Regions from separate parts of the Scytonema sp. NUACC21 genome, predicted to be linked through region 2. Evidence: riboswitches for the same ligand, from Rfam matches in the RefSeq annotation. Region 2 holds a riboswitch; the other holds the start of a gene.
What was found. Region 2 has a riboswitch for cyclic di-AMP ahead of ACYRY3_RS13130 (adenine nucleotide alpha hydrolase family protein). Riboswitches for the same ligand answer to the same signal wherever they lie in the genome.
Positions count from the first base shown of each region.

Region 1: linked by a shared signal. The riboswitch ahead of ntrB (nitrate ABC transporter permease) and the one ahead of ACYRY3_RS13130 (adenine nucleotide alpha hydrolase family protein) in region 2 are both predicted to bind cyclic di-AMP.

Region 1 is NZ_BAAFZH010000099.1:104,719-112,190, forward strand. It holds gene rnc (ribonuclease III) at 251-922, shown strand; gene ACYRY3_RS31120 (HlyD family secretion protein) at 981-2,117, opposite strand; gene ACYRY3_RS31125 (BON domain-containing protein) at 2,272-2,613, opposite strand; gene ACYRY3_RS31130 (sensor histidine kinase) at 2,692-3,903, opposite strand; cyclic di-AMP (ydaO/yuaA leader) riboswitch at 4,172-4,393, shown strand; gene ntrB (nitrate ABC transporter permease) at 4,487-5,341, shown strand; partial or broken gene ACYRY3_RS31140 (ABC transporter substrate-binding protein) at 5,423-6,349, shown strand; gene ACYRY3_RS31145 (PAS domain-containing sensor histidine kinase) at 6,354-7,472, opposite strand, start outside.
Region 2 is NZ_BAAFZH010000070.1:69,628-77,099, reverse strand. It holds gene ACYRY3_RS13150 (DEAD/DEAH box helicase) at 1-1,647, opposite strand, end outside; partial or broken gene ACYRY3_RS13145 (BREX system ATP-binding domain-containing protein) at 1,619-2,461, opposite strand; partial or broken gene ACYRY3_RS13140 (twin-arginine translocation pathway signal protein) at 2,460-2,993, shown strand; gene ACYRY3_RS13135 (ABC transporter ATP-binding protein) at 3,064-3,903, shown strand; cyclic di-AMP (ydaO/yuaA leader) riboswitch at 3,970-4,178, shown strand; gene ACYRY3_RS13130 (adenine nucleotide alpha hydrolase family protein) at 4,359-5,057, shown strand; gene ACYRY3_RS13125 (ArsB/NhaD family transporter) at 5,315-6,652, shown strand; gene ACYRY3_RS13120 (hypothetical protein) at 7,083-7,472, shown strand, end outside.

The DNA.
Region 1 (7,472 bases), on a different contig from region 2:
TTGATGCAAAGACTCAATTTTCTACTCGCTTTCCCCTCTAAAATTACCAATTTTTGTGGGTGGGGCTATGCTGCATAACAGCGGGACGGTGGGCACTGCCCACCCTACTCCCTTCTCAGTGTAAAATTACCGCTCTTTTTTCTTTTTCTTCGTGCCCTTAGCGTCTTTGCGGTTCATTTAAATCGGTAATCTTATAGCGAGGAAGGAGTAATAATAAGCAAATCGTTTCCAACAATCAAACACAGAACCAATGCACAAACTTTTGACATTCCGAAATGAAAAACTCTTGCGACGTGCCCTCACTCACCGTTCCTATGTTCATGAAAACCCAGATGCAGGGGAACACAATGAACGCCTGGAATTTCTCGGTGATGCTTTGTTGACTTTTTTAAGTGGTGAATATCTCTTTCGCCGTTATCCAGATAAAGAGGAAGATGAATTAACTCGGCGTCGTTCTGCACTTGTCGATGAAAAGCAATTGGCAAAGTTTGCTGAAGAGGTTGGCATAGACTTAAGGATGCGGTTGGGCAAAGGTGCAATTCTAGAGGGAGGTTTCCAAAATCCCAATTTGCTAAGCAGCACCTTTGAAGCTGTTATCGCCGCTTACTATCTAGATAATGATTCGGACGTAGAAGCGGTTCGTGCCATTATAGAACCACTCTTTGATTCCGTGCCTGGAAAAATTGTTGAATCTCGCTCTAGTGTGGATTCAAAAAACAAGTTTCAAGAATGGGTACAGCGTAACGTTACTCAAACACCGCCCAAGTATGTCACAACTCAAGTAGGTGGTTCTTCTCACGCCCCTGAATTCATTGCTCAAGTACTGGTGAACGATCGCGTGTACGGAGAAGGTAGGGGGCGCAGCAAAAAGGAAGCGGAAAAGGCTGCTGCTGAGGATGCCCTGGCTCGAGTAAAAAAATGAACCTTAATTTATAGCCTGCGCTGGCAGGCTTTATTTGGGTAGGTGCGATTTCCAGTTGTTAAGGCTTCTTGACATTGACCGTTACATTTGCTGACATTCCTGGAGACAATCGGGATTCATAACCCCGAATACTTTCAGGCTCGAAGATAATCTTCACGGGAATGCGTTGCTCATCTGAATTTTTATTGGAATTTCCCGTCGTATTCTCTTGTTGCAGGGGAGTAAATTTACCAAAAGAAGTGGGGGACATACTATCTACTGTGCCTCGGAATTTTCGACTGGGGAAGGCAGCGATTTTAATGTCCACCTTTTGACCGGGCTGTATTTTTTCTAACTGTGTTTCTCTAAAGTTAGCTACAATCCAAGGATTGGGCTGGACGACTGTGATGAGGGTTTGACCGGGTTGCACTCGCTGTCCTACTTGGACATTTTTGTTACCTAATTTTCCACGAATCATGGCAGTAATGTTGGTGTAGGATAGCTCAAGCTGTGCTTTTTTCACCTCTGCTTCTTTTTGCGCGATCGCAGCTAGTGCTGTTTTGTACTCTTGCTGATTTATCTCGTTTTGTGGGTTGGCAATTGCTATCGGCGGTACTTTCTGTTTAAGCTCGGGTTGTTTTGCTCGACCGCCCTTTTTGGTCGAATTAGCACCTTGTGTTGCCTTAGCATTCTTTGCCGTAGGTTTTGCGGTAACTGCGTCAGGTATGGAAAGACTGATATTGGCAACTTTCGTATTTTCCCTTGCCAATTCTGCTTGTTGCTTGGCTAATTCTAGGGATGCTTTTGCTTGAGATAGAGAGACTTCGTAGTCACGGGGATCGAGCTTTACCAGTACGCTTCCTGGAGATACCATTTGGTTATCATTTACCATAACTTCTGTGACTGTACCCGATATGCGGGAAGTCACAGGTTGAATATTTGCAGTCACAAAAGCATTGTCAGTTTCCTGATATGCTTGAGCGTATTGCCACGAACGATAACCATAAACTCCAGCCGCGATCGCTCCTGTCCCTAACAACACTCCGACTGCTACTTTAGGGAGCAAGTGACCCGGAGAACGGGAAACAGCTTTTTTGTTATGAATTTTTGTATCTGTGGAAGTGGTGGCGATCGCATCTTGCTGTGAAACTAAAGCTGTTTGTTCGTTTAGTTCTGCAACTTGCTGGGTCTGTTGTGAAGAATTTAGGCTTTCCATTAGCGACCTTCGTCTGGGCAACGATTACGTTGTTTTTAGAACATTTGTATAAATAGCAATAAGTATCAATCGCCCAAAAATTTGATTTTGAGCGATTGCTACCCGCCTTCAGGACGCGCCCAGCACTGTACTTGTTCCAAAGGTTGACGTGAATTTACCCAACACTGACTTGCTCGGTGGCGACATCGGTTGCACCCGAAACTCCACTTGCAACAGAAACCATTGTGTCAAGGATGTCTTGATTGGAAACGGTTCCTTTTAATACAACGGTGCTACCTGTTTGAGCAACCCAAAGACTTTCTACATCGCTTAATTCAGGGTTTTGGTCAAAAGCAAGTGCGACTCGTTTTGCCAGTCCACTGTCGTCATACTCGCCATTGAGTCCCACTCTCTCAGGAGGGATTTCTCCGCCATCGGGTGCAGATTCTACTGGTACAGGGTTTGTATGTGCATCCGTTGGCTTTTCCAGTCCGAACAATCTTTGTAACCAACCCATATGAATAACCCAACAACTGTCACACTTGGTTATACCATAGCGGGTTTTTTACAGTTATCGGTTGTTGGTGTTAAGTATTTATTGAATTTCAACTTCCAATGGTAGAGTCACCGTAAATGTAGAACCAATTCCCATCTGAGAGACAACATTCACTTCTCCTTGTAGGAGTTTGACCAACCGTACAACTATTGCTAAACCCAAACCCGTGCTATCGGGTAAGTAAGATGGCTCACCACCAAGACCAATGCGAAAGTAAGGCTGAAAAATTCGAGCTTGGTCTTCTGGCTCAATACCTATTCCAGTATCCGACACCGCGATCGCCCACTGATTATCGTTCAATGTTTCACACTTAATCTTGATTGTTCCCAACTCCGTGTAGCGAATTGCATTGCTAACAAGATTTATTAAGATTTGTTGTAACCGTAAGGGGTCTATGACAACTTCCTCCGGTGCGCCATCGCAATCAATCATCATTTGTAAATTTTTGTTAGCAGCCAAAGGCTCTAACATTTCAGCTACGCGATCGATTAATTCACAGACATTGATTGATTCAGGGTGTAGTTTCATTTGTCCCGCATCATAGCGAGAAATTTCCAAGGCATCATTGATAATGTGGAGTAATTGTCTGCCACTGCGTAGGACTCGCTCAATGTGTTCTAGATGAGTAAAAGTATCTTTTTCATCTTTTTCATCAGAATGTTTTCGTTGCAGGCGCAAAAACAAATCTGAGTATCCAATAATTGAAGTTAAAGGGCTTTTCAGTTCGTGTGCCAAATACGACAAATTATCTTGATTTGACCGGACTAGGCGCGTCAGTTCTTGATTGTTGAAGCTTAACTGATTTTGTAACTGCTGTAATTCTGTTAAGCGCTGTTTTGTATAGCTTTGAAAACAGTAAGCGATCGCTTCATCCAATACCATATCAATCAACCTTACAGCCCGCATCACTTCTTGTACTGATGCTTGCAATAATTCTTGTTCAATTGTTTTAAATATAACATCTCGCAGAATCCGATATTCTCTTGCAATTTCTGCTGCATCAAAACCTTGCTCAGCCCTAAGAATCCCATGATGCAAACTTTCTTGAACTATCGGTTTCATTTCCTCATCTTGTGTGTTTTGAGACAGCACATTTGCTAGTGCCGATAGGACATACTCTAGATGATCCTCAATAGCCGATCGTGAAAGATTCTTAGTGATGGAAATTTTTTTATCTGCACGAACTTCTTCCACCCACCGTTCTAGAATTTCCTGAGTTTTTTCCTGTAATAGTTGACTAAAATCTTTCATTTTCTTGGGGGATGGAGAATTACACGCTGACTTCCATTTTATGATTTAATATTATTTACAGTCATTTTTTCATATGACAATACCTTGACAAATATATCTTTGTAAATAACTTTTATTACAAATTTATGTCTTTGGATAGAAAGTAGAATAGTAGTTATTACTCAAGGCAAGATCTTAACGTAAATAAGATAGATAAAATATTGTCTATCTTTTGGTACCTTGACGCTACTGGAAACCAATGTTACATTTGTGAGAAATCATTTAAATAAGAGTAAGTCAGCCTAATCCGGCTAATTGCGAGTCAACGCTAGTTGGAACGGAGGAACCAAATCGTGGGGCGTATCTTTTGAAAGATATAGGGTTAGCTTGTAGAAGGTGAAGAAGGGGGCAAAAGCTTCATCCCGAACAGTTAACACTTTATGGTTTAAAAGAAGGGGATCTCTCAACCCTAGCCCGTCAGCTAACTTCGTAGGCACTGAGAGGAGACTGAAGAGACAATAATATTTTATTGAATCTCATCAGTATCCTTGGCTGGTACTGCTCCGACTTTTTGTACCTGTGCTTAAGTCTGGTGAGGTGACGTATAGTGTTTCAACTGAACATAGCTGCAATTGTTGCGGTTGCTAGTCAAGCAGCCTGGAAGCGGGCAAAGCCTGTTATTACTAAGGATAGTTTCATACTACCAGTTATTGGGTTCTTAGGAATTATCGTGCTATGGTGGGCGATCGCTCTTGCCAATCATGAATTGATGCCCACCCCACCTGAGGCGCTAGTTGCAAATTTAGACTACATTTTAAACCCGTTTTATCAGAGAGGACCGGGTAACTTAGGAATTGGATGGTTGTTGATAGCCAGTTTACGACGGGTAATGCTGGGCTTTCTGTTGGGTGCTGTCGTAGCAATTCCCTTAGGCTTTTTGATTGGGATGTCTAAAACAGCAATGCTAGCTCTCAATCCAGTCATTCAGATTTTTAAACCTGTATCGCCCCTAGCATGGTTGCCAATCGCCTTGGCTATCTTCAATCTGGCAGACCCCTCAGCGATATTTGTGATTTTTATCACCTCATTGTGGCCCACCATCATTAACACTGCCTTAGGTGTATCGAGTGTTCCCAAAGATTATATAGAAGTGTCGCGAGTGCTGGAAATGCCCCGTTGGCGGCGAATTACAAAGATTATCTGGCCCGCGAGCCTACCATATGTATTCACTGGCTTGCGAATTAGTTTGGGAATTGCTTGGCTGGTGATCGTTGCTGTAGAAATGCTCACCGGTGGTATTGGCATCGGCTTTTTTGTATGGGATGAGTGGAGCCGTCTCAACCTGAGTTCAGTATTTTTAGCCGTATTTGTCATCGGTTTGACCGGGCTGCTGCTTGATTTTGCAGTGGGCAAACTTCAAGAGTTAGTCACCCGTCGTCCAACCAAGACTACAACTTAACGAAGGGTTGGTGGTTAGTCATAAGTAGAACAGATAACCACCGACCATTCACTCCTCACTCCTAACTGTTAACAATTTTCCATGAACAACGCCGATAACGATAAGATTTTGAATCGACGAGAATTTTTGGTAGGAATGGGAGCAACAGCAGCGGGCATGGCGTTGTCGTCCTGTGCCATTTCTGGCGATCGCAGTGCCAAAGGGCTGACAGAAGAAGCAGCTGCTGTTAAACCTGTTGTTGATTCTAAAACATTAGAAAAACCAAATTTGACAGTTGGTTACGTCCCCGTAAATGACTGTGCGCCATTTGCTATTGCTTGGAAAAAAGGTTTCTTCCACAAATACGGTCTCAACGTCAAACTCAATCGAGAAGCAAGCTGGGCAACCTCCCGTGATGGCATTATCTTTGGTCGCCTTGATGCCTCACCTGTAGTATCTGGTGCTGTAACCAACGCCAGAATTGGTGCTGAAGGCGCACGTCACGCACCATTATGTGCGGCTATGACAATTCACCGTCATGGCAATGCCATGACAATGAACAAAGCCATGTGGGATTTTGGGATACGTCCCTGGCACGAGTACAAAGCACAATATGGCGATAGAGCCTTGGAAGAATTTGGTCGGCAATTTAGAGCCTTTTTTGAAAAACAGCCAACGGAAGGCAAAGTCTGGGCAGTGGTTCTAAGTTCAGCCATCTACGAATATTTTATTCGCTATATATCGGCAGCCGCGGGAGTCGATCCCTTCAAAGAGTTTCGGGTGATCGTTGTTCCCCCACCACAGATGGTGACTAACGTGCGGATTGGGGCAATGCAAGCCTATATGGTGGCAGAACCTTGGAATACCCGTGCTATTACTGGCAATGAGGGTGTGGGCTTTACCTTTGCTCAAGGCAAGGAAGTTTGGCTGGGACATCCAGACAGACTTTTGGGTGTTATGGAATCATTTATCGTCAATTATCCCAAAACCTATCGTTCTTTAGTGAAGGCGATGATTGAAGCTTGCCAATGTCTCAAGCAGTTATAGGTCGATCGGATGAGGGAATCGTAAAGTAAAACTTAGTTCCAACTCCTACCTCAGACTCAGCCCAAATACGTCCTCCGTGATGTTCTACTATTTTTTGACAAATAGCCAGACCAATTCCCGTACCGGGAAACCTTTTTTGGGTGTGGAGCCGTTTGAAAATTTCAAAAATTCGCTCCAAATACATTTGTTTAATACCAATGCCATTATCACTGACACAGAATAACCATTCGTTGTTTGCAATCAATTCCGCTGTTACGTGAACTTGCGGTGGTTCTGGACGGCGAAACTTAATTGCATTTTCAATAAGATTTTGAAATAATTGTATAAGTTGAGTTTTGTTAGCAGTCACTGTTGGTAGATGGTCATAGGTTACCCTAGCTTGAGTTTCAGTGATGTACGGTTGTAAAGTACTAAGTACCTGCTGAAGTATAGCATTGCAGCTGATTGACTCAAGGGGTCTGACAACTGAACTAACACGATGGTAAATCAGTAAATCGCGAACCAACTGCTGCATCCGCGTTGACCCCTCCACAATATAACTCATATATTCTTGAGCAGATGGACCCAGATGGTCTTGATATTCCTGTGCTAGCAATTGAGTATAGCCACTAATAGCGCGTAAGGGTTCCTGTAAATCATGGGCAGCTACAAAAGCAAATCTCTCTAGCTCTTGGTTAGAGCGTTTAAGAGCCTCCATGAGTCGTTCCAATTTTTTCTCGCCTTCTCTACGTTCAGCAATTTCCGCAGTCAGTTCTTTTGTTCGTTCTTGAACCCGAATTTCTAACTCTTCGTTAAGATTTTTTAAGGCTTGTTCTGCTTGTTTGCGTTCGGTAATATCGGTACAAGCTCCAACCCACTCCCGAACACTGCCATCAGGGTTGAAAACCGGAACTCCCCGTGTGACAAAGTCACGATACCCACCATCTTTTGTTCGCAATCGAAACTCTGCTTCATAAAGACCTCTAGTGGCGACAGCGTTCATCCACTCTCTTGCCATATGCCCTCGGTCTTCAGCGTGAATGGCATTCAACCAACCCTGACCCTTAAGCTCTTCGGAAGTTTGACCCGTAATCTCTTGCCACCCTGCTGTTGTACCCATCGCCTC
Region 2 (7,472 bases):
ATCAACTTCCAAAACTTCCCAAGTTCTACCAGCTAAGGCAAAGAAATTGCCCACAAGAGGAGGTGCCACTATAGTACCGATTTCTGTATTGCCCTGCTTCACAAAATATTCTTTATTTTCAGAAAAAACAGCATAAAATTGGAACCTGTTGACAACTTTTTCTCCTGCTAAACCAATTATCAGTTTTCCTTGTTCAGTTAATTGAATGTGGTTGATATCAATCAAGTGATTTAACAAGAGTTTAAAATCTTCTCTAGAAATAGCAGCAAAAGTTGGTAGACCTAAGACCTGCTTTGCAAGACTTGCAGGTAACATTTCTCCTGCTGCTGCTAAAATACTCATAGTCTGTTGATACAACAAATTCAATGGATATTTAGGGGGTTTAATTGGTTCAATCCAACGCTCTTCTAGATAAAGCTGAATAATAGCAATACACTGCAAAAGCTGCCAAGGAATTTGTTCTGGTAAAGAGGTTTCTGATGCTAGTTTCTCTTCACCACACACAACGCGCATATCAGCTGGTTTCCCTCTTCTCCCAGTGCGTCCTAACCTTTGTAAAAAACTGGCGACAGAAAGAGGAGAGTCCAACTGAATCACTCGCTCTAAATAACCTATATCTATACCTAATTCTAAAGTTAACGTCGCAGCAGTCACAGATGGAGTATTAGGTTCGCGCATGGCAGTTTCAGCAGATTGACGTAAACTAGCAGATATACTACCATGATGTACGTGATAGATATCTGGTTCTCCTTCTTCTGCAGCAATTTGACGTAATGATGCAATGACAGATTCGGTTTGAGATTTATTGTTGGCAAAAATAAGGCATTTGCGAGATTTAGTTAAGTTAAAAATATACCTTTCATAAACACCTATATTTCCCTCTCTTTTCCCGTCTCTTGTCTCCGCGACCTCTGCATTTTGGCGGTTAACATAAAAATGCTCAACAGCCAGCTTAATTTGACGCTTTCCTCCTTCAATTTTTGGAGTTATGACCGCCTTGTCACTACCAGAACTCAACCATTGTTCGGCCATTGAATAATCACCCAGAGTTGCTGATAAGCCAATTCTTCGAGGTTCTGTTTTTATAAACTTTCCCAACCGCGCCAACTGACAAAGAATTTGACAACCTCTTTCTGAACCCATAAAAACGTGAATTTCATCAATAATGACAAATTGCAAACCACCAAATAAATGCAAAAGGTCATTATTTTTGTTCAATAACAAGCTTTCTAGGGATTCTGGCGTAATCTGTAGAATACCTTTTGGATTTTTAAGCAGCTTACTTTTATGGCTTTGAGAAACATCACCATGCCAATGCCAAACTGGTATCTCTGCTTCTTTTAACAAGTGATTCAGGCGTTCAAATTGGTCGTTAATTAAAGCTTTAATAGGACTAATGTATAATGCACCAATTGTAGTACTAGGCTTTTCATATAACCGAGTCAGAACTGGCAGAAATGCTGCTTCTGTCTTTCCCGAAGCAGTACCAGCAGCAACTAGCAAGTGAGCATCGGTGTTAAAGATAACTTTCAACGCTTCAATTTGAACTGGTCGTAATTCACTCCAGTTGCGATCGTAAATATATTCTTGAATAAAGGGTGCAAGTTTGGAAAAAATATTACAAGGTGATTTCTGCGACATCATCATCCTCGTCCACATTTATATCTCTATCTTGACCCACAGCAGTAGGTTTAAAATTGCTATCGTGAATGATTTCGTTAAAAGTCAAACTTGAATTTTGGTAGAGAATATTCAATATGCTAATAAAATCTCGCACGATTTCGCCAGGAGTCAGCAATGCTTCCGCACCCAAGCGAGTGACAATTTCTCGGACAAACTCCTTTAAATGTCTATTTGTCAGAGATTTGTCATAATTATAATTCAAAGCATGAACCTCAGCTAATCTTTGCAAAAGCATGAAAATTTCTTCTTCTGTTAGCGGATTAAGCCGCAGCACTGGGCCCAAAAACTCTTGAACTCCTGCTTGGGACACAAAGCGGCTTTCTTTTGTACGTCTTCGCCAAGCTGAATCTGAAAACAGCCCCCGATTTTGATCTTCTAAAAATCTTGTCGTTCCACCAATGACAATGCCAAGATGTTCTGCTTTGCATTGCATGGTATCGTTAAACATTGCCAGTAATCTATTGTAATTTTTTTCGCGAGTGACTGTTGTGGATATCTTGTACAAGTACACAGCTTCATCCAACAGTACAAGCAGCCCCTTGTAGCCAATCTCTGCCACAAACTTGGCTAATAACTTAATGTAGTCATACCATGTTTCATCATCAATAATGACACGAACTCCTAAGGCTGCTTTTGCCTCAATCTTTGTTGTAAATTCTCCCCGCAACCATTTCAGTGCAGCGTTTTTCAAATTATCTTCATCCGAACGATAGCCCCGCCAGTATGCAACAATGACACTACCAAAATCAAACCCGTGAACTAAATCTTCTATATATTGCCAATACTGCAGCAAACCAGAAAACCGTCAAGAAGTTGCTGAACTAATAACGGATCGTTCCTTCACTGGGGCAAAACCCAGAAAGCAGGGTGCTCCAGCAACAAAATTTACAGGTCCGGCGATTTTGGGCAACTACAACTATGGCGGCTTTGATGGTAAGGATCGCACTATGAAAGCAGCCGACACGACAATTTTCTTCGATATTCCCGATAACATCCCCAAAGCGCCAGCAGAGCATTCCACATTCTTGTGGAGATCTAGAAGTATTTGGTTGATGACTCAGGCGGCTCGTTGGGGGCAAATTAAGGAATTTCCCAAAGATGCAGAAAAGCTTGCCGCACAAGGTTGGCGAGCAGATTTATATCGTGAAATTGCTGCTGAGATGGGTATTGAGTCTCCCAAAGAAGATTTCAAAGTGGAAGCCCCAGAAGTTTTCATAGACAATAAAGGATTCGATCCCAGCGATCCAGTGGGCTATCTCAATAGTTTTGAGATGAGAGCAAACGCCCCCACCCGTTTTTATATGTCTTAACTTCTGTAGAGACACTGCGCTCAAAGTTTCTACAAATGCTCTACAACTGCAAACTCTCCTGCAAGCTACCATGACTAAATCAACCTCCTTCTCAACTAATAGCGATTCGCGAATCATTAGCAGTACTCCATTTCTGGAAATTGAAAATCTATTTAAGTCCTATTCAAAACCAGATGGAGGGCAATTTGTCGTTTTGGATGATGTCAATCTCACCATAGGTGAAGATGAGTATATTTCGGTCATCGGTCACTCCGGTTGTGGGAAATCCACGCTTTTAAAGATTGTCGCCGGTTTAGAAAAAGCGACTTCTGGTTCCGTCAGATTGGATGGTAAAGAAATTCGCAAACCCGGTGCAGAACGCATGATGGTGTTTCAACACTATTCCCTGTTACCTTGGTTAACAGTGCGGGAGAATATTCGGCTAGCGGTGGATGAAGTGCTGAAAGATTCCTCCAGAGCAGAAAAAATCAGCATTGTTAATGAACACCTGGCAATGGTAAACTTAACTGCGGCAGCTGACAAATACCCTGATGAAATTTCTGGTGGAATGAAGCAGCGTGTTGGAATTGCGAGAGCTTTGGCAATTCGTCCAAAAATGCTGTTGATGGACGAGCCTTTCGGGGCACTAGACGCCTTAACTCGGGGTAAGTTGCAGCGGCAAGTGTTGGATATTTGGGAAAACCACCGTCAAGCAGTGATGATGGTAACCCACGATGTGGATGAGGCAATTTATATGTCAGACCGTATCGTTTTAATGACCAATGGACCTGCAGCTAGGATTGGGGAAATCTTAGAAGTTCCTTTTCCTCATCCACGCGATCGCACCGCTATGCGAAACTCGCAAGAGTACTATGAACTTCGCAACCACGCCCTGAGTTTCCTAGATAAATACTTTACTCAAGATGAGTAAATACTTCTTAACAGTTGATTGTTGACTGCTGACAAAAAACTTTGCTTCCCGCAAAGCAGTGATTTTTTAAGTGGGTAGCCTAATTCAAATTTCTAAAATTTGGAGCGGAGGAACCAATTTTTGGGGCTTATCTTATAAAAGGATAAAGTATAAAGGATAAATGAGAAACTGCTCTTTCTCACTTCATCCTTCACACTTTATACTTCATCCTTTAAGAGAGACACCTTCCAGTCTTAGCCCGTCAGCTAACTCCGTCGGCAATGGAAGGAACCCCCAAAGCTTTGGCTGTAATAACAGTTATGATTGGGGATTCCTTGGAAAGGATGAAGGATAAAGTATGAAAGATGAAAATACTGATATTACCTAATATTTTTAGACTTTATACTTCACACTTTATCCTTTGAATGGCCCGCTTCTCCTTATATTAAGTAGTTTCGTACTGAGAGAAGAAAACTGTGAATATCAAGCCATTGTTAGTGCGCCTGCAGAACGCAATTGGAAGAGATGATTTAATTGAGCAAATGGTGTTGCTTCCAACATCAAAAATATCTGTTTCTGAAGAAACACACCCAGCAAAATCAGTAAATTTAATCGTCGGCTATAACAGTTCTCCTAATAGTCACACTGCCCTAGACATTGCTTTATTAACTGCCCATCAAACTTGTTTGGTTACCAAATCGCCAGTGACAGTTCAAGTGGTTTATGTGATGGAAGATAGGTCAATAAGTGGTGGTGCAGAAGTTTTGCCAACAGAAGATGTGGAAAACAGCCGAGCAAACGAACAAGTGCCATATCACTTTTTAGAAAATGCTCCACTTGTAGAATTTGATGCGGGTGTTATAACTCAAACAAAATCTCAAGACAACACACTCTACCTACCAAAGGAAGAAAAATCCGTAGATAGATTTGCACAAGCAGAACGTATTTTAAGACAAGCAAGTTCTCTGGCTGCAGAATGGAAAAGTTCGTTTAAAGCACATCTTCGGTTTGGTTGCGTCGCTACAGAACTTAAGAGAGTTGTTGTTTCAGAATCAGCCGATATACTTTTTCTTGGCTGTAACTCAATGCATCATCCTATTATTCAAAGGTTAGGTTCTCAATTCCCTTGTCCAGTATTGGGTATTCCGAGTCTAATTAATGATAAATCCACTTAGAGGCAATAATTTAGCGTAATTATAAAAGAAACCCGGATTTTTATAGAAGTCGGGTTTTTTTTAATTTAAAAGGAATGTAGGGAATATATCTAGGTAGGCGGTCAAAATGAAATATCCCTGTGTTGAGAGTTGTTAGCCACAAGTTATGTCCTCAAGACAAATGACAAATGACAACCCTCACGCTTGTAACTTTATTTATCCCGACTTAGTTAGTATACTCTTGTGTAATCAAGCAAAAATAAATAGAGAAGGTACCTGTGGAAAACTGGCAAGCACTTATTAGTATTATCACATTTATAAGCGTTATTATACTCATAATGACAGAGTGGGTTAACCTGACAGTTGCTGCGTTATTAGGAGCATTGTTACTGGTTTTCACTAATGTCATGACTTTAGAAGATGCTGTTGGTTATATTGGCAACAGTCATGGAACGCTGGGTTTATTTTTTGGAGTCATGGTGCTGGTAAGAGCATTTGAACCAACAAAGATTTTTGAATACTTAGCTACTCAAATGGTTATCCTTGCAAAGGGAAGAGGGAATCGTCTGCTGTTAGGAATTGTAGGGATTACCACCCCTATTTGTGCTTTTTTGCCAAATGCGACGACAGTTATGCTACTAGCACCTTTAATTCCACCGATTGCAGAAGAAGTAGGGGTAAATTTTGTACCTTTGCTTATTCTTATGGTGTTTGTCGCAAATAGTGCAGGGTTGCTAACAATTGTTGGAGATCCGGCTACATTTATCGTAGGTGACGCAATTAATATCAGCTTTACAGATTATCTGTGGCGCTTGAGTATGGGGGGAGCGATCGCAGTTGCTGCTGTTATAGTTACATTACCATTTTTATTTCGGAGGATTTGGAACACAAGGCTAGAAAATCTCGATCAATTACCACACCCTCAAATAAATCATCCAGGAGTTTTAATAATAGGTGGTTTCATAGTTGCTTTTGTGTTAGTTTTTTTCGTTGTAGGAGAATATCTACCTATTCCGGTTTCACCTGCTGCTGTTGCTTTGCTAGGAGCAGCGTTAGCAATGCTTTTGTCTCATAAAAGCAAAATTGAGACAGTCAATAATATACTGCGGGATGTAGATTGGAGTACACTTATATTTTTTATGAGTATTTTTGTTCTAATTGGTGGGCTAGAAAAAACTGGTGTTATCAAAAGTTTATCTGGAGTTTTAGCGGCTATTTTAGGCAAAAATATTATCATTGGTTCTTTATCTCTCATATTTTTTATTGGCCTATTGTCTAGCGTTGTTCCCAATATTCCGCTGGTTGTAGCGATGGTACCATTACTCAAACAGTATGTCGTTAATGTCGGCTTGGCACCAGCAGAAGTTTTAGCACCAGATTTTCAAGGACAATTTCCCCCAGAGGTACTGCCACTTTTTTACGCCATGATGTTTGGAGCAACTTTAGGAGGAAACGGGACTTTAGTAGGAGCATCTTCCAATATCGTTGCAGCAGGGATTTCCGAACAGCATGGACGCCGCATCTCGTTCAACACTTTTTTAAAGTATGGTTTGCCAGTCACGTTACTGCAACTTATCGTTTCTGCAGTGTATGTGTTAATTCGCTTTCTTCTGTAGAAATTATTCTTATGGCATATAAAAGAGCATACGTATGCTCTTTTTTTGCTAATATGCTTTATTTATTAAAAATAATAAAATATAACATTTCTTAAAATATTTTATCCAAGGGGTCAGGCTCATTAGGTGTGGGTACAACCAAGGGTAAAATTGTAGGTGATTGGCATTTTTTATTGAACAAAGAGCACTGCTGATTTAAAAGTGTTACTTTACAGTAGACAATAGAACTACTTCTTTTCCGCTCTAAAATTACCTATTTTGTAGGGTGGGGTATGCTACAGGTTTGCGGTGCGCCATAGCCCCACTTAACTCTTTCGGTAATCTTCTGGTTGGTGGGAAGGGAGTAAGTGTAAGGTAAACAGGAACACCTACCCTGACCATGCTAAAACAGCAAACCACAAACCTAGTTGTTGCAAAAAGGATTTAAACAATGAACCCCTCGGACGCAGAACAAAATCACAGCCTTAGGGCGGAGTCATCTCAAGCAGGGTCAAACCAAAATTTAAACAAGGCTTTATCTGGTGGTGTAGATATTGGAGAAGGTAGCAGTTTAGCTAAGGTTAGAGAGATTCTTTTCGGCAATCAGATGCGGGAACTAGAAAAAAGGTTTATCCGCTTGGAAGAACGTTTGGCAAGAGAATGCGGCGAACTTAGGGAAGAGACTCGAAAACGTTTAGACTCTCTAGAGACATATGTCAAAAATGAGGTTGAATCTTTAACAGAAAGAATAAAAAGCGAGCAAGGAGAACGTGGCGAGGTGTTGAAAGCACTAGCTGAAGACAATAGAAAAATAACAACATCTTTAGAAAAAAGATTGCTT